Regions from separate parts of the Lacticaseibacillus paracasei subsp. paracasei genome, predicted to be linked through region 3. Evidence: predicted binding sites of a transcription regulator. Region 3 holds the regulator's gene; each other region holds the start of a gene.
The links. The regulator LexA, encoded in region 3, represses DNA repair genes until DNA is damaged. The targets are predictions, from matches to a motif close to CNAACANNTGTTNG.
Positions count from the first base shown of each region.

Region 1: a site for LexA is predicted at 3,008-3,021, ahead of LBPC_RS00790 (replication-associated recombination protein A). Genes of this name have one in related genera too.
Region 2: a site for LexA is predicted at 4,456-4,469, ahead of uvrC (excinuclease ABC subunit UvrC). Genes of this name have one in related genera too.

Region 1 covers NZ_AP012541.1:155,833-161,766, reverse strand. Annotated here, with positions in the region: gene LBPC_RS00800 (metallophosphoesterase family protein) at 1-255, shown strand, start outside; gene LBPC_RS00795 (acetate kinase) at 357-1,547, opposite strand; gene LBPC_RS00790 (replication-associated recombination protein A) at 1,605-2,951, opposite strand; gene LBPC_RS00785 (hypothetical protein) at 3,132-3,461, shown strand; gene LBPC_RS00780 (DUF805 domain-containing protein) at 3,534-4,520, opposite strand; gene LBPC_RS00775 (helix-turn-helix domain-containing protein) at 4,661-5,934, opposite strand, start outside.
Region 2 covers NZ_AP012541.1:1,335,375-1,341,308, forward strand. Annotated here, with positions in the region: gene clpX (ATP-dependent Clp protease ATP-binding subunit ClpX) at 1-645, shown strand, start outside; gene yihA (ribosome biogenesis GTP-binding protein YihA/YsxC) at 864-1,460, shown strand; gene LBPC_RS06625 (nucleoside triphosphate pyrophosphohydrolase family protein) at 1,464-1,754, shown strand; gene LBPC_RS16985 (SPJ_0845 family protein) at 1,798-1,959, opposite strand; gene LBPC_RS06635 (ABC transporter substrate-binding protein/permease) at 2,114-3,571, shown strand; gene LBPC_RS06640 (amino acid ABC transporter ATP-binding protein) at 3,561-4,307, shown strand; gene uvrC (excinuclease ABC subunit UvrC) at 4,484-5,934, shown strand, end outside.
Region 3 covers NZ_AP012541.1:700,691-706,624, forward strand. Annotated here, with positions in the region: gene LBPC_RS03370 (AI-2E family transporter) at 1-930, opposite strand, end outside; gene LBPC_RS03375 (hypothetical protein) at 1,434-1,628, shown strand; gene lexA (transcriptional repressor LexA) at 1,757-2,383, shown strand; gene LBPC_RS03385 (hypothetical protein) at 2,512-2,985, opposite strand; gene LBPC_RS03390 (AEC family transporter) at 2,999-3,946, opposite strand; gene LBPC_RS03395 (flavin reductase family protein) at 3,969-4,586, opposite strand; gene LBPC_RS03405 (hypothetical protein) at 4,848-5,756, opposite strand; gene LBPC_RS03410 (5-formyltetrahydrofolate cyclo-ligase) at 5,851-5,934, opposite strand, start outside.

The sequences.
Region 1 (5,934 bases), 540 kb from region 3:
ACCGGTCACACGCCAACTGCCTTGATTTATGGCGACTATGAAAACAATGTCAAACCATCTCTACCACCAACTTCATTCAGTGACGGTTATCCTAAATGCCCGGTTAAAGTCATTCAATATCCTGACGAATCACCGCGGTACTTTATTGATGGCGGCAATCATATGACTTATAAAGAAAATTACGGCAATATCTGTGTTTTCGATGAAACGAAAGGGGTCATGATTGATTCAGATCAGGGGATTAACGCCAATTAATTGTCTGTTTGCTCGTCCATTCCTCAGAAGCTTATGCAGACACAAAAACCATCTCTCCTTCAGTCGAGAGATGGTTTTTTAATTGAGAAGTCATTAAACGCTTAGCTCAATGCCATGACGTCACGGACGATCATTAATTCTTCATTGGTCGGCACGAGCAATGTTTTGACAGTTGAATCTGGTGTGCTGAGATCAGCTTCAACACCGTGCGACTTGTTGTTGATGTCATTGTCGATTTTAGCCCCGAGGTAATCGAGTGAACGCATGATCTTGTCGCGAATCTCGTCACCGTTTTCGCCGATCCCGGCTGTGAAGACAAGCACATCCACGCCGTCCATCAAGGCTGCGTACGAACCCACGTACTTCACAACGCGGTTAACGAAAATATCCAATGCCAGTTTGGCGCGTGGCTTGGTATCTTCGTCAGCTTCTAGATCCCGCATGTCGTTGCTGATGCCGGAAATACCGAGCAGGCCGGAATCGTTGTTCAGGATATGAATCATTTGCCCCACATCAGGGACATCAAGTTTCTTCATGAGATAAGCCACAAGTGATGGGTCAATATCCCCGGATCGTGTCCCCATCGTCACCCCGGCTAACGGCGTAAAGCCCATGGAAGTATCAATAGACTGCCCGCCTTGGACTGCGGTAACACTGGAGCCTGAGCCTAAATGCATCACAATCATCCGTAAGTCTTCTAACGGCTTGTTAAGCATCTCAGCTGCCCGCACGCTGACGTAACGCACACTTGTCCCGTGGGCGCCATATTTGCGAGCACCATATTTCTTGTAATAGTCATAGGGAATACTGTAAAGGAAGTTCTCAGGTTGCATGGTTTGGTGGAACGCCGTATCAAACACTGCGACTTCTGTGGCCCATGGCATCATCTTTTTGAAAACATCAATGTAATCTGCTTCAACCGGATTATGCAAAGGCGCATAGTCACGCAGGTTTTGAATCTGCAACAAGGTAGCATCATCAACTACAACGGATTCGGCAAAAGTCTCCCCGCCGGCTACCACACGATGGCCCACACCAGTAATCTCATGCAGATGTTCAACCAACCCTAACGCCTTGATGTTACCCATCAAACTGGCGACGGCTTCTTGATAGTTAGCAATTGGCGTATCGCTTTCATATTTCTGCCCATCACCATACTTAATTTTAACTTTTGATTGCGGCTGTCCCAACCGATCAACCAAACCTTCTGCCAGCTGAACCTCAGCTGGCATATCAAAAAGCTTCCACTTCAGGGTTGAACTGCCTGCGTTGACTGCGAGAATTTTTGCCATTGTTTTTTTCCTCCTCTAAACGGGTAGTCGGATTGCCGCACACGTAATCGCACAGCATCATGACTTTTTCTTGGTTTTCGGCGAATCGGGGTCAGGGTGTTGCGCATGCCAGGCCTTGATCTGCTCTAGCCGTTCCTTGACCTTGGCTTCGCTGCCTTGAGTCGTGGGATGATAGTACGTTTTGCCGATAAGATTATCCGGCATGGTTTGCATGGTCGTTAGTTTATCTTTTGTGTTGTGAGCATATTGATAGTCCTTACCATAACCCAGATCCTGCATCAAATCCGTTACCCCATTTCGAATCTGAAGCGGAACTGGTTCGGCCAGCGTTTCGGTCGCATCTTTCTTTGCGCCTTCATACGCTGTGTAGAGTGCATTCGATTTCGGTGCAAGTGCCAAATAAGTGACTGCATGTGTGAGATGAACCGTGCACTCAGGCATCCCAATAAATTGACACGCCTGATAAACAGCAATTGTAATTTCCAATGCGCGTGAGTCGGCCATCCCGACATCCTCGCTCGCAAATCGAACTAGCCGCCGAGCGACATACAAGGGATCTTCTCCTGCTTCCAGCATGCGAGCCAGCCAATAAATGGCCGCATCAACATCGGAATTGCGCATTGATTTGTGTAATGCTGATATTAGATTATAGTGCTCCTCACCATTCTTGTCATACAATAAGGCTTTCTTCGTCAACAACTGGGCCACATCTGCTTGGGTGACCGTTACCACGCCGCCTTTGGTTTCGGCGTTTGTCACCGCCATCTCCAAGGTGTTCAAAGCGATTCGAGCATCCCCGTTAGCAAAATCAGCAATCTGGGCTAAGAGCTTTTTGCCGATCTTAACCTTCTGCAGACCATAACCGCGCGGATCTTTTAACGCTCGCTGTAACAGGTCAACCAATTCAGCACTGGTCAAGCCGTGCAACACGAAAACCCGCGTCCGTGACAAGAGCGCCGCATTGACTTCAAACGAAGGATTCTCGGTTGTCGCACCAATCAGGATAATGCTCCCGCGTTCGACATATGGCAGAAAGGCATCCTGCTGCGCCTTGTTGAAACGATGAATTTCATCAACAAACACAATGGTTTTCTGACCCAGCTCCCGATTCTGTTCAGCCTCTTTCATCACCTGCTTGATTTCTTTAATCCCGCTGGTGACTGCTGAAAATGTCACAAACTGTGCCTTCGTTCGCCGAGCAATGATCCGCGCCAATGTTGTTTTACCGACACCAGGCGGACCCCAGAAAATCATGGAACTAATCTCGTCATGTTCGATAAGATTGCTGAGCACCTTATCCTTCCCTAGCAAATGCGTTTGGCCGACAAACTCATCAAGCGTCTGTGGCCGCATACGACTCGCCAAAGGTTGGAAGTTACCATTTTGAAATAGACTTTGATCCATATGCTCACCTCCGATCAACGTCCAGACTTAATATTAAGCGTTTTCAGGCCGCGGCGCAAACATTCAATTGTTCTATTATTGTGTTACCATCATGATAAGTAAATTAATAACCAAACAGCGCTGCTGAATCACGCGTTTTGGCCACAGTAGCAAAGCACTTTAATCAGGAGGAATCACACCATGACACAAATGCCTTCATCACTACAAGGATTTCCAAAAGGTGAATTCGCAGCTTTTTCAACTGCAAAAATGACCCACTTCTTACCTTACTCACAAGAAACCAGCACTGACGACTTGAAAGGCTTCTTTGGCGCAAATTACCAATACCTCACCAAAACCCCGATTGGCCGTCTCAAAATTGACATCCCCAACACGGAGCAATTGATTGTACAATACGGTGAGATCATCGCTCGCTTCACCAATGGCAAATTCAAGATCATTGACAGCACCTACTTCCACAAAAACTTCAATGATCCGCTAGTAGATGAGGATGAAAAGGGTATCTATTAGCCAACGTTACGAGACCTTTACTTCATTAAAAAATGCAGCCGCGGCTGCATTTTTTTATACATTGAGTGGTGCTTATGCCTCATCGTCACGGAACTTGGTTGGCAGAGCAAAAATGACAATTTGGACGATGACAAGAAGTAAAGCAATTAGGCTTAACGGCACATTACCCGCATTTCGATCAAGAGCTGATAGAAATGCTGATACAACATTGAACGCAATCAACCACCATGGACTAACGCCGGCATCTTTGAATCGTCGCCAACCAACTGTCAATGCTGGCAAAGCTAACATTGACCACGCATAAATAATGGTAAAAATAATGAACCCAATGATGATCGCCCCAGTACCAAGTGAATTGACAAGATGGTCAACATTTTGGCTATTAAATCCGCTGACTGCCGCGCCACCAATAATAATTGACATAATTGACAAGAGCATAAACAAAAAAGTAGGGATAATGATAATCACGCTAAACAGAATGCTCCACCAATATTGGCTGCGACTGGATTCACCAGTAAAGTCACCACCGCGGATGAAGAAGTCCTTAACCGCTGTACCAAAACCAACACCAATCGTACCGCGCGTGTTAGGTTGAGCCGGAAACGGAACAACTTTCTGTTCTCGACTCGGCAACAATAGAATGACCAAGTTAGCAATGCCGCCAATTAAAGGAAACAGCAATGCCAACCACCAACTCATGCCGCTAACCGCTAGTAACGGGCCGATAAAACTAATGATAATAATACCCAGATACCACCACGGACTAACTTTGGCGTCACGATAACGGCGAATCGTTAAGCTCAATTGTGGATAGCCAAGATACCCAAAGATTGAAAATGCCAACGTTGTCAGCGTGAACATGATATTGCTGCCTAACGAATGACTATCCATGAGAGAAAATGGAATCGCAATGCCGAACAGAACACCAGCAGCCAACCCTAATAAAAATTGGGCAAGGAAAAGCCACCAATACTGTGGTCGTGAACTAACACCCTTAAAGTCACCGGCCCGAAAGAAAAAGTCCTTAATAGCCGGCCCAAAATCGTTTTCTCTTTTCATCGTGCCTCGCCTCCAAGTATTTGTTAAGGCGAGTATACCATTTGCGGTCGTCTCACCAAAACTTTATAACCTTCATAAACTTAAGAATTTTATGCACTGGCTTCGGCATGCCACTGAACAGGTTGATCACACTGCTCTCATCATGCCTTTTTCACCGTGCGATCGGCTAGCCGCAAATCCAGCAGTTCTTCAATGACATTCTCCCAATCTTCTGGTCGCGGCGGTGGCAGCCAGATGACTTTTGAAATGTCCGTATCATGATAAGCATTGACCAAATCCGTGATAATCAATTTAGTTTCTGGCCGGACTTCGTTGGTCACCTTGACATTCAATGTTGAAAAGTACTTGATGTCGCGTTCAATAATGGTGTTGTACTCCTTGCCCAGCGTGAAATCAACACAGACATAAAGTGGCTCCAGCACCTTGTTCAAAGGCACATTGGCTGCCAAGGTCAACAGACAATGGTAAAACATAAACTTCGACTGATTCCTATCCAACTTAACCGACCGCGCCTGGACAAATTGCTGACAATAGTCAAAGAATTCGGGATACATTCTAAAGAAGTAACTGACTTCAATATGATCATCAAAGAATTCACTCCTAAACGGCAAGGCCAGCACATCAATCAAACACTTGTTGACAACGTATTCGATATTGGCCTTCTCAGACAATGTCAACTGTACATCAAAATTGGCTTCAAACCCTTGAATGAAAGCCCGGCCGTGCTGTTTGATTGTATCGGGAAAAACGATCTCCTCCGACGTAATAATGCCAATAATAGCAAGGAACGTCCCAAAATAGTCGCACTCGCTGTCAATCGTCTGGTCGCTTGCGGTAAAATGCGCCTGATAAATCGCAATAACCCGTTTTCTGGTTTCCAGCGTGCGCTCGCGAATATTGCGCACCAAATCAACAATTTCCGGTGATGTGGCAATGACATGCCCTTGCTGGAATCTAACCAAACTGATCAAAAAATACGCTTTAGTCTCGATGAGCTGACTCATTGACGGCGTTGCTTCTGTCATCTTCAGCAACTGCAAAAGCTCATGCAGCGTACTGCAAACATTGTCATCAAACCCAGTTTCATCAATATGCACAACCACCATGATTTTGGTCAAAAGCAGTCTAATCGCCAATTCATCACCAGTCAGCTTGCCATCATTACTCAGCACAATACCCCAACTTTTGAGCGTATCCCGCAGAGCCGTATACCGTTTGTACATAAAGGCATAGCTACCAAAGTGTTCCTCGGCAAATTCGGTTAGATTAAATGCTGGTGGTTCGTGCATCAGCGTCATCAAGATCTTAATTTGAAGTGACTGCTTCAGATAATGTTCCAAAAAAACCGATGCATTCGTATTGTGATATTCATGCAAGATAACGGTAGTGTTCGTCACTTCGATCGCAAAAAAAT
Region 2 (5,934 bases), 630 kb from region 3:
GGTGAAGGGGTTCAGCAAGCCTTATTGAAGATCTTAGAAGGCACGATTGCCAACGTACCGCCGCAGGGTGGCCGAAAGCACCCGCAGCAAGAGTTCATCCAGATCGATACCACTAACATTCTCTTTATTGTTGGCGGTGCTTTTGATGGTATCGAAAATATCGTCAAGAACCGGATTGGTGAAAAGACGATCGGGTTTGGAACGGATTCAAACGAGCAAGTTGATCCGGATAAGTCACTGATGCAGCAAATTATTCCAGAAGATTTGATGCAATTTGGGATTATTCCTGAATTCATTGGCCGTATTCCGATTTTAGCCGCGCTTGAGAAGCTGAATGAAGACGATCTGGTACGGATTTTGACCGAACCGAAGAACGCCTTGGTCAAGCAGTATCAAAAGCTGCTGAGCTTGGATGATACCGACTTGGAATTCACCCCGAATGCTTTAAAGGCGATTGCCCATCAGGCAATTGTGCGCGACACTGGCGCCCGTGGTTTGCGGTCCATTATGGAAGCCATCATGCAGGATACCATGTTTGACTTACCAAGCCGCAGCGATGTTGACAAAGTTGTCGTGACCAAGTCAGCTGTTGAAGGTAAGGCTAAGCCACAACTGGTCTTAACCAAGGGCCGTGAAGCTTCTTAAAACGCAACTGTCATGAAAGCATCAAGCGAAAAGCTTGGTGCTTTTTTTGACTATTAAAAAATTCTTTTGAGGTTAGCCACGGCTGTGTTTGCGGATAAGGTGTCACCCGAATCACGACCGGTTTCTCCGGCGAGGCTGCGTAAAATATGCTAAACTATTTGAAGCGGTGTTGTGTTTAGACATCACGTTGAGGTAAAGGCAAGAGGAGGCCGTTTGAGATGGACGTGCATGACGTCAAATTAACTATTAGTGCGGTTGCGGCCGCTCAGTATCCCGAGGACGGTCATCCAGAGATCGCTTTTTTGGGCCGCAGTAATGTCGGCAAGTCATCACTGATCAATAAACTGATTCAGCGCAAAGCCATGGCACGCACTTCTGGTGTGCCAGGTAAAACGCAGACATTGAATTTCTATGATCTTGATAGTCGACTCTTTTTTGTTGATGTACCCGGATATGGATATGCTAAGGTCAGCAAAACCGCACGAGCGAAGTTCGCCGCCATGATTGAGACTTATCTGACGACGCGGCAACCATTGCGCGGTATTGTTTTGCTGGTCGACAGTCGGCATGAGCCTACTGCTGATGACATCAGTATGTATCAGTATTTAAAATATTATCAGCTCAGAACACTGGTGGTGGCCACCAAAATTGATAAGACGCCAAAAAGTAAACGGCTGCATGTGGCCAAACAGATCAAACAGCGACTTGATTTGAATCAGACCGACGATGTGATTCTATTTTCGGCAACAACTGGTGAAGGTTATGAGGCTGTCTGGTCTTGGCTTGAACAAACGGCTGGCTTGGAGGGAAGATAAAGCATGAATTTCAATGACTATCAGCAAAAAGCAAATCGCACCTTAGCTGGCAATGAACACGTTTTGACTAACCTGTCATTAGGGTTGGCAAGTGAAAGCGGCGAAGCGATCGATTTAATCAAGAAATATACATTTCAGGGACAGGATCTTGATAAAGTCAAGCTGCAACATGAGCTAGGCGATGTGTTGTGGTATTTATCACAGATTGCTTTGTGGGCAGACATTGATTTTGATGATGTTGCAACGAGTAACCTTCAGGAATTGGCGAAACGCTACCCACAAGCCAAAAAATAATCGGTTTCTAGGTATGAAAAAAGCGAAGTGCGTGGGCACTTCGCTATTTCTTTGCTTCTTTTTCTGTTTTTTCTTTGGCCTTCTTGGCCAACTTGTCGTGGTGTTTTGGATCTGGCCCGGTTGCGTTCTCCTTATCACCAGGCAGACTGGCAAACTTATCGAACATGTCATTCAGGTTGGTTTGTGTGTTGATTTTCAGTGCCATGCACGCCACCCCTTTCCTTGCTGAAAGTATAGCATCAACACTGGGGCGCGTCTAGGTAAGTCGCCCGAACAAAAAAATCTGAAAAAATATGAATGCATATTGCATAAAAATCAATTTGAGTGTATAGTACACTCTTGTAATCAAGGAGGGTATTATGAAGCATTTGAGACGCTGGTTGATCGCTTTAGTCGCTGTTTTTGCGGCTGTTGTGACATTGAATATGCAAACGGTCCATGCTGATGACAGCTTGGCCAAGGTTCAACAAAAAGGTACGTTGGTGATGGGCACGAGCCCTGATTATGCGCCGTATGAATTTTTAGTCAACAAGAATGGCAAGAATCAAGTTGTTGGCATGGATGTTGAAGTTGCGCGTAAGATTGCCAAGGATCTGGGTGTAAAGCTGGTCATTAAACAGATGAACTTTAACTCACTTCTGGTCGCCTTGCAGACGGGTAAGGTCGACATGGTGTTGGCGGCGATGTCACCGACGAATGCCCGACGGAAGTCAGTTGACTTTTCAAATACGTACTACAAGTCTGGACAAGACATTTTGGTCAACAAAACGGATGCTAAGATCTACAAAGATCATAAAAGTTTTGCGAACAAGAAAGTCGGCGTCCAGAATGGCAGCTTGCAAGAGACGTTAGCGAAAACACAGATGAAGACGAGTTCCACATTGGGCTTGACTAAGGTCACCGACCTGATTTTGGCGTTGAAGACACATAAGGTAGCTGGTGTTGTCGCTGAAGGTGCGGTAGCGAAGGCTTACACGTCAAATGATGATTCGTTAGTTGAGATTCCCGGTCACTTCAACTTATCAAGCGACACAGTCGGTACCGCGATAGGGTTTGCTAAGAACTCTGATTCATTAGTGGCAGCCGCCAACAAGAGCTTGGCAGAGATTAAGCAAAAAGGTTTAATTAACCAGTATCTCAAAACTGCTGGCAGTTACATGAAAACCAATACTGAAGATACCAGTATGATCCATTACTGGACCTACTTCCTAAAAGGGGTCGAGTATACGCTGTTGATTAGTGCTATTGGTGCTTTCTTCGGGGTTCTACTCGGCACGATCTTCGCCTTGCTGCGGTTGAGCAAGAATAAACTGTCACATTTAATAGGTGTGTCATACATTGAGTTCGTTCGTGGCACTCCGCTGATGATTCAAGTCATGTTTGTCTATTTCGGCATAGGGATCTTCATTGATATTCCTGCGCTAATAGCAGGGTTGATTGCTGTTTCCTTGAACTCGGCGGCGTATGTGGCTGAAATTATCCGTAGCGGGATCGATAGCATTCCAGTTGGGCAAACAGAAGCTGCCCGTTCGCTCGGTCTGTCAGAGCGGCAGACGATGATAAGCGTTGTTTTACCACAAGCAATCAAGAATATTTGGCCAGCGCTTGGTAACGAATTTATCTCCTTGATTAAGGAAAGCTCGATTGTTTCCATTATCGGGGTTACCGATCTGATTTATCAGTTAACGGTTGTCCAAACCGCGACATACAAGGGAGTTCAACCAATCCTTGTCGCGATGGTCCTCTACTTTGTTCTGACATTCGGGCTGTCCAAGCTCTTGAGTCATTTTGAAAGGAAGATGAATCATGCAGCATAAACCTTTAATCCAAATCAATCACCTCACCAAAAAGTTTGGCGACAATGTTGTTTTGAACGATATCACCGAAACCATTGACAAAGGCGATGTGATCGTTGTTATCGGTGCTTCCGGTGGTGGGAAAAGTACCTTCCTGCGTAGCCTGAATTTACTGAATCGACCAACAAAAGGGGAAATCCTTTTTGAAGGTACTGATTTAGTTGGTTTGAGCGAGAAAGAGCTGGATAATGTCCGAGAAAAAATGGGAATGGTGTTCCAAAGTTTTAATTTGTTCCCCAATATGACAGTTTTGGAAAACATTAAACTCGCACCACTTAAAGTCAAAGCTGTGACCGATGAAGAAGCAACCAAAACAGCCAAAGAAATCTTGGATCAAGTTGGCTTAGCCGAAAAGGCAGATGCTTATCCATCCAGTCTTTCCGGTGGTCAGCAACAGCGTGTCGCTATTGCTCGTGCATTAGCGATGCATCCTGATGTCATGCTGTTTGATGAACCAACCAGTGCCTTGGATCCTGAAATGGTTGGCGAAGTTCTGAAAGTTATGCAGGATTTGGCTAAAACCGGGATGACCATGGTTGTTGTGACCCACGAAATGGGCTTCGCCCGTAGTGTGGCCGATGAAGTATGGTTTATGGATGGCGGCAAAATCCTTGAAAAGGGGACGCCAGAACAACTGTTCGAACACCCGCAAGAAGAACGGACACAAGACTTCCTATCCAAGATTCTTGCCCAATAAGCAAAAACACCTCACCCAGCAGCTGGTAAGCGGCACTGGTTGAGGTGTTTTTGGTGTGAAGTGACCATTGCTAAGTGGGGGCAGTCATGCCATCACTGATCAAAGCCGCTTGCTTGCAATCTATTTTTAGAATCTTTATAATGTTAGGCGAACATTTGTTTTATAAGGAGATTACGATGGCCTCAGCACACATTGAACACAAGTTATCGTTGCTGCCAGATCTGCCTGGCAGTTATCAAATGAAGGATATCAACGGCAAAATTATTTATGTCGGCAAGGCCAAAAACCTGAAAAATCGGGTGCGGTCTTATTTCAAGAGTTCACACGACGGTAAAGTTGCGGCGATGGTGTCACAGGTAGCGGATTTTGATTTCATTGTGACTTCAACTGACAAAGAAGCCTTTTTGCTCGAAATTACGCTGATTCAAAAATATCAGCCGTATTACAACATTAAGTTGAAAAAAGGGACTGGCTATCCGTACATTAAAATTACTCATGAACGCGATCCGAAGATTGAAATCACTGGTACTATCCGTAAAGATGGCGGTTATTACTTTGGGCCATACCCAAATGTCTATGCAGCGCAAAAAACCATGCATTTTATCCAGAAGGTTTATCCATTGCGGCGCTGTAACGGCTATCAAGGCAGACCGTGCTTGTATTATCACATGGGTCAGTGTCTGGGTGCCTGCTTCCGGACTGTTCCGGAAAAGGAATACACGGACCAAATTGAACGTATTAAGCGCTTCTTGAATGGGAACGTTGGCAAGGCTAAAGCCAGTTTGACGGCTAAAATGGAGCGGGCTGCGAAAAATCTTCAATTTGAGCGAGCCGCAGAAATTCGGGATCAACTGCATTATATTGAACAGACGGTGGAGAAGCAGAAAATTATTTCACACGACAATACAACGCGTGATTTGTTCAATTTTTATATGGATAAGGGCTGGATCAGTATCCAGGTCTTCTTTATTCGTCAAGCACGTTTAATGAAACGTGAGTCACGACTTTTTCCAGTGGTGAACACTGCTAAAGAAGAATTCGAATCATTTATTTTACAGTTTTACAGCCGCAAGAATAATGTGAAACCACGCGAAGTTCTCGTACCTGCTGGGCTTGATAATAAAGTACTGGCAGATATCCTAGAGATTCCAGTTAGAACGCCACAGCGCGGTGAAAAACGGGACTTGATGGCCTTGGCTGCTAAGAACAGTCAAATTAAGCTTGAAGACAAATTCCGTTTAATGGAATTGGATAATCGTACCACGATTGGCGCGATGAAAGAGCTGATGGCCGCTTTGAACTTGCCAATGGGGCATGTGGCTGAGGCATTCGACCACAGTCACATTCAAGGAGCTGATCCAGTGTCGGCGATGGTGCAGTTTGTGGATGGCCAGCCAGCTAAGAACAATTATCGAAAGTACAAGTTGGATGCTGACAAAACGCATAATGGCGCAGATGAGGCGGCTAATACGCGAGAAGTCATTCGCCGGCGCTATACCCGGTTGTTAAAGGAGCGTGCACCGTTACCAGATTTGATCTTGATGGATGGCGGCGAGATTGAAATGAACGCAGCCAAGGATGTTTTGGAAAACGAACTCAACCTTGATATTCCCGTGGCAGGGATGGT
Region 3 (5,934 bases):
GACTTGTGTTTCGATGAGCCATTCAATGAAAAAGACGATGATGACAGCTAAAATCATTCGCGGGGAGGTTAGGGCACCCATGATGAGCGGCGGAATCATCGCCAAGGCTGAGCCAAAGTATGGGATCAAATTCAGTGGGCATGCCAATAAGCCGAAGATAAGGCCATAACGTAAACCGATCACTGAATAGCCGACCATGAACATCACTGCAACGCATAAGGCAACGGTGATTTGACCTTGGACATAAGAACCGACCTTTTCATTCATCTCATGCAACATTTGCTTGACTGACCGGCGAAGTTTAGTTGGCACGATATGAAGTACCATCGGCGTAAATTTGTCGCCGTCTTTTAACATGAAGAAAAGAATGATTGGCGCTGTTGAAATGGTGATGACGACATTACCAACAATGCCAATTAAGTTCTGCAGTTGAGAAATTGTGCCGGTTACGAAGGCACCTTGTTTACCAGTGAAGAAACTTTGCACTTCTGCTGCAATCTCATTGAGATCATGCTGTGAGAGAATATTCTGCTGGTCATTCAGATTATCCAACCATTTGCCAATTTCATCAAAGATTTGCGGCGCTGAATGGACAATACTGGTAATTTGATTGCTTACTGCCGGAATGAAACGCAACAATCCCCACGCCAACAAACCGATCAGCACAATGAATAACAGGCCAATTGCCCAGCCACGATGAAGTCCGAATTTTTCTAATCGATTAATAATCGGGACAGTAAGGTAGAAGAGAATGCCGGCAAAGATAAACGGTGGCGCGATAATCCCGAGAAAATCCAGTACTGGCTGGAAAACCCACGCAATTTTAGTGAAAACGAAAATCACGAGCAATGCCAGTAACAAGTCAACTAGCAGGATCATAAACTTGCTATTAAGAAAGCGGCGATAGAGCCACGAGTCGGTATGTTTCAAGGGGGTACCCTCCTCTACAATTGTGATACCTGTTGGATGTATAAGCTTCATGACAATAACAAACGATGAGAGCGACTAGCCAGATTTGCGGCAGGGCCTGTTTACGCTCATTAAAACGCGTTCACAGGCACAGAAACCTGCACATAAGGAACCTCCAACCTAAATGACCCAAGCCCGGCCATTTAGGTTGGAGGCCACTTATGCTCCGATTTCTAAACGTGCCTGTTCACGCTCTGTACCATTAATGATACTCGACTCATGGTCATATTTCGAGGATAGCCGTGTTAAAAGCGGATTGATTTGATGTTAAAAAAGATTACATAAAATTTACAAACAACATGGAATAATCGTTACAAATCTTTAAAAACCCTAAATAAAGGCATCAAATGTAAATTTTATGTATACAAAGGCTTTACAAAACTCAAAAATTGGGTATGATTAGAGTCACAACCAAAACGGTGAGTATATGTCGGTTTATCCGATACGGAGAGGAGTGACCCCACATGACAATCCTACGGGGCGCAAAATGGACATTAATTACTCTGACCCTCGTGGCAACCTTGCTGTTATTCAGCAACTTTGCGACAGCCGGCATTTTGTTAATCGCGCTTGATATTTTCTTGAGTTTCTTCTACGCGGTCATCAAAAGCAGATGTGATCGGCGTCAGATGCATAAGATGCCATTATTGCATAATTAATTTAAGGATGAGGTCCACAGATGCTTTTTATCTGTGGACTTTTTTGCTATTTAGGCATAAAATCATTGCAAACGTTCGTTCGCTTTGGTATGCTTTGTGTAATCAATTAGAACTGAGGCGGTGAGCGGATGCCAACACAAGCAAGTCAGAAACGTTGGAAACAAATTTTACAATCAATCTATGATGCAATCGAGGATCATGGGTACCCGCCCACGGTTCGCGAAATCGGCAAATCAGTCGGTCTAAGTTCGTCAAGCACGGTGGCAGCGTACTTGGAGAAATTGTTGGCGGCGGGACTTATTGCTAAGGATCCAGCGAAGCCGCGGACGCTTGAAGTGACCTCAGCCGGACGTGACTTCATTGGCGTTCAGGATCACGGTATTCCGATCGTCGGCACAGTTGCTGCAGGGGTCCCGATTACGGCCATCGAAAATATCGATGATTATTTTCCGGTACCAGACGATCTTCCGTATGCCGCTGACGAATTATTCATGTTGCGAGTTCAAGGTAATTCAATGATCAAAATCGGCATTTTAGATGGTGACCAGATTATTGTCAAGAAGCAGAATGACGCCGAGAATGGGCAGATTGTTGTTGCAATGACTGAGGAAGATGAAGCCACTGTCAAGCGATTTTATAAAGAAAAGAACGGCATTCGGTTACATCCTGAAAATGACAGTATGGATGATATGTTCTTCCCGGATGTAACGATTCTTGGCATCGTTGTGAGTTTATATCGGCCTGCATTAGTTTAACCATTTGAAGTCGTGAATGACTAGGCTGGCAACTTAAATCCAATTAAAATGTACCATCAACAAAAGAGACATCAGCTGTGATCCCACAAAATATAGGATCACGGCTGATGTCTTTTTGCTCAGACACTTTATTGGTTTTGTTGGGCGAGGCGATCGAGATCGTCTTGTGGCACCTTTTTATAAACGGGACCATCGGGCAACTGCTTTAAGTTACCGGTTTTTGTTAATTGAAATTGTATCGTATTAGCAGAGGCTTGCGGCTGCGCTTTACCAGTGAAGGTGAAGATTCGGCCTTTGAGGGTCAAATCAGCAGCAAAAATACCACTATCAGTACTTTCAAAGACACCATCTCGATTGGCTAATGTTTCAAGATAGTAGCCGCTGGTGGATGAGGTGACTCGAATTGCTTTGGTCGCATCTTTTGTTTGGACGAACGCATGGCCAACCAATGTACCTAAGGTCGCTTTCGGAACAGTTTTTTTGACCGTGTGCGATTGTGATGTTGCGCTCGATGATGATGTTGTCTTTTTGGGGGTTGAGGTAGTTTGTGAGCAGCCTGATAAGATCAAGATTGCTGCTAGTAGCAGATAGCGCTTTTTCATTCGACAGCAACTCCTAGTGAATGAACTGGATGCAAGTCATCACGATTGGGATCACGATCATCGAAAGCAGCGTTGTTTCGGTGACCATGATAGCAGCGTAATCGGAATCCGCATCGTACAGTTTGGCAACAACAGGCGCATTGGTCATGACCGGCATGCAAGATTGCAAAATAAAGATTTGTTTCATCAAAGTTGGGACAGGGGCGAAGGCGACAAGCGCCGTCATGAGTAACGGTGCAAAGAGGAAGCGGCCACTGAAAATACCCAAAGCTTCTTTGCTGATTCTTAATTTACCCCAGCCTGCTTGATGCAAAGCGATGCCAATGAAGAACATGGAGCCAGGAACAGTTAAGGCACCGATATAAGTCAGATCGGCCATCAAGAAAGTCGGCAATTTGATTTTTAAAAGCACAAGCACAATCCCTAACATAAAACCGAGCAACGGCGGTGAGAACACTTTCCCAAGTACCTTTTTCAAATCAAATTTAGCTGGGCGCGGGCCGTCACCTTGAATAAGGTAAACGCCGATGGTCCAAAAAATGGTGGTGTTGGCCATGTAGTAGACCAACACATATGGCAGACTACTTGGCCCAAATAAGGCTAAGTTGACAGGCAAGCCGATAAAAACTGTGTTGGAGTTAAAAAACATTGACTTAAAGGTACCCTTACGTGCATGTGGCACCTTCAATAAGTAGCAAACCAGAAATGATAGGGCAAATAGGATCATCATGGAAAGGACTGGGAAAAACAAATCTGGCAAGAGTCGCAGCAACATTGGCGCCGTGAATTTTGAAGCGATCGTGACAATCATGTAGGCTGGCAAAGCAACTTGGGTGACAACTTTGGCAATGATTTTACTTGAATGGTCATTAAACCACCCGCGTGCTGTCAGAAAATAGCCGATTGCGATTAGAATCAAAATTTCAAGAACACCAAAAACACTGGAAATAAATGCGGTCAAATACTGACACTCCTTTATAAAATTATTTTGGCCGCCGCAGTGTAAAGGTGCGTCCAAGCTCGGCGTATGTCGGCCCGGCGAGGCGGGCAATCGGCGCCAAAGCGGTGGGATCAATGTGAAGCGTTGTCGGATCAAGAACCGTATCGGCAAAATGGAATCGGTGCACTTCTAAAATGAAAAGATCAGTCAAAATGTCACCATCAGCGTTACGAATCGGCACGTATTGATAAAGCTTGGTTTCAAATCGAACACGCGCTGCCTGCAACCCCGGCACCTGAATGTCCGTACTTGCAACTAACGGCAGGTCAATCAACGACAACTCGCTTTGATCAGGTGCTAAGCGGGCAGCTGTTTGATTCATGGCCTTCGTGAGATCTGCACTCACGATGTGAACAACGGCCTCGTGGCGCGCCAATAGATTTGCAGCGGTATCTTTTGCCTGACCCCGATCACGTAAAACTGCTACTGACAACAGTGGCAGTTGGTTTGAAATCCCGGTCGTAAATGAAAAAGGCGCTAGGTTAATGAGGCCAGTCGTGTTTTGCGTGGTAATCCAAGCGATTGGCCGCGGGATCATACTGCCAGCCAGCAATTTATATTGATCACGCGCGGATAAGTCGGCGGCAGCAAGGTTGAACATCGTGGTCCTCCAGAAAGTTGGTAACGCGGCAGGTGCGTTAAATTGAGTGGGTCGCATTTGGGTGTGGTCATCAACTTGATTTTTCCCACTATGGTTGCAAGTTTAGCGCAGGCAGTTGGCGGCGTCAAAGTGGAACCATCATTTGGCATCATTGATGTCAGTCATGGCATGTTTTTTAAAGTCATCACAAGGATGTCATTGATCATATAAAAACTGACACCTGAAAAATCGGGTGTCAGTAAGATTTTTTAAGGGAATCAATTAACTGGGATTACTGTTTGAAGCTGACGAGCTGCTGTCTGGTGACGGGGATGGTTGTTCACTAGATGCGTTCGAATTGCCGTCAGTTTGGGACTCGTTTTGACCGTTATTGTTATTTCCATTATGATTGCTACCGCTATTATCAACCGTGCTCTGTTGACTTTCCACACTCGGCTGAACAGAAGGCGCTGGCGCCGCTGATGATGGTGGCTCGCTTGGTTGGCTAACGATGACCGGTGCACTGCTGACAGTGCTTGACTGTGCGTTGGCTGTTTCTTGCGTGGTTTTGAATTTAGCCAGACTGGTTAGCTTTTTCTTCGATTTGCTTAGTGGCAAATTGGTCTCAACATAGCGATAACTGTGCGGTGTTTTGTTTTTCAGCGTAATCGTGTTGTTCAACTCGAATGTGAGCGTCTTGGTGTAGCTTCGAACAGTGCCGGTCGCGCCATCGACTGAATACTGGCGAACGGCAGTCGGCTTATTGTTCTTGTACGTCGTCGCACTTGCATATTCATAAACATTAGCGTGTTCGGATGTCAATGTTAGTTTGCCATTTTTACGCTTAAAACTGCCGGTGTCGTTGACGACAAATGGATGCCCATGAGGATCGAGAATGAGCAGGCGAGTGTAGGTTTGGTCATCTGTCAGCTTAACATAGACGGTTAAGTCATGTTGATCACGGTCTAGATCGATGACCGTGCCCGAAGCCTTATAAGTACCGCTGTTAAATGGGTGTGTGACGGTGACTGAAGGTGAAACACTGCTGCTGGAAGATGTCACCGGTCCTTGAACTTTAGCACCGCGAAGAACGAGCCACATAAAAACAGCTACAAAAATAACCGCGGCACCAATACCGGTGAGCGTGAGATAAAGCGTTCGACGATTCTTGCGAATACGTTCACGTCGCATATTGTGCCTCCTGAAATAAGATGAAAAAGGTTTATTTTAATATAAGGAATGTCCAGTAGAAAGGCAATCTTTTACCAAATGCTTAACCTAACCGTTACACAATGACATCCCCATTAGCAAGAATCAAGGTTTGAATTGGAACATCAAACGGCTCCACAGGCCAAGCCACTTGCGGAAA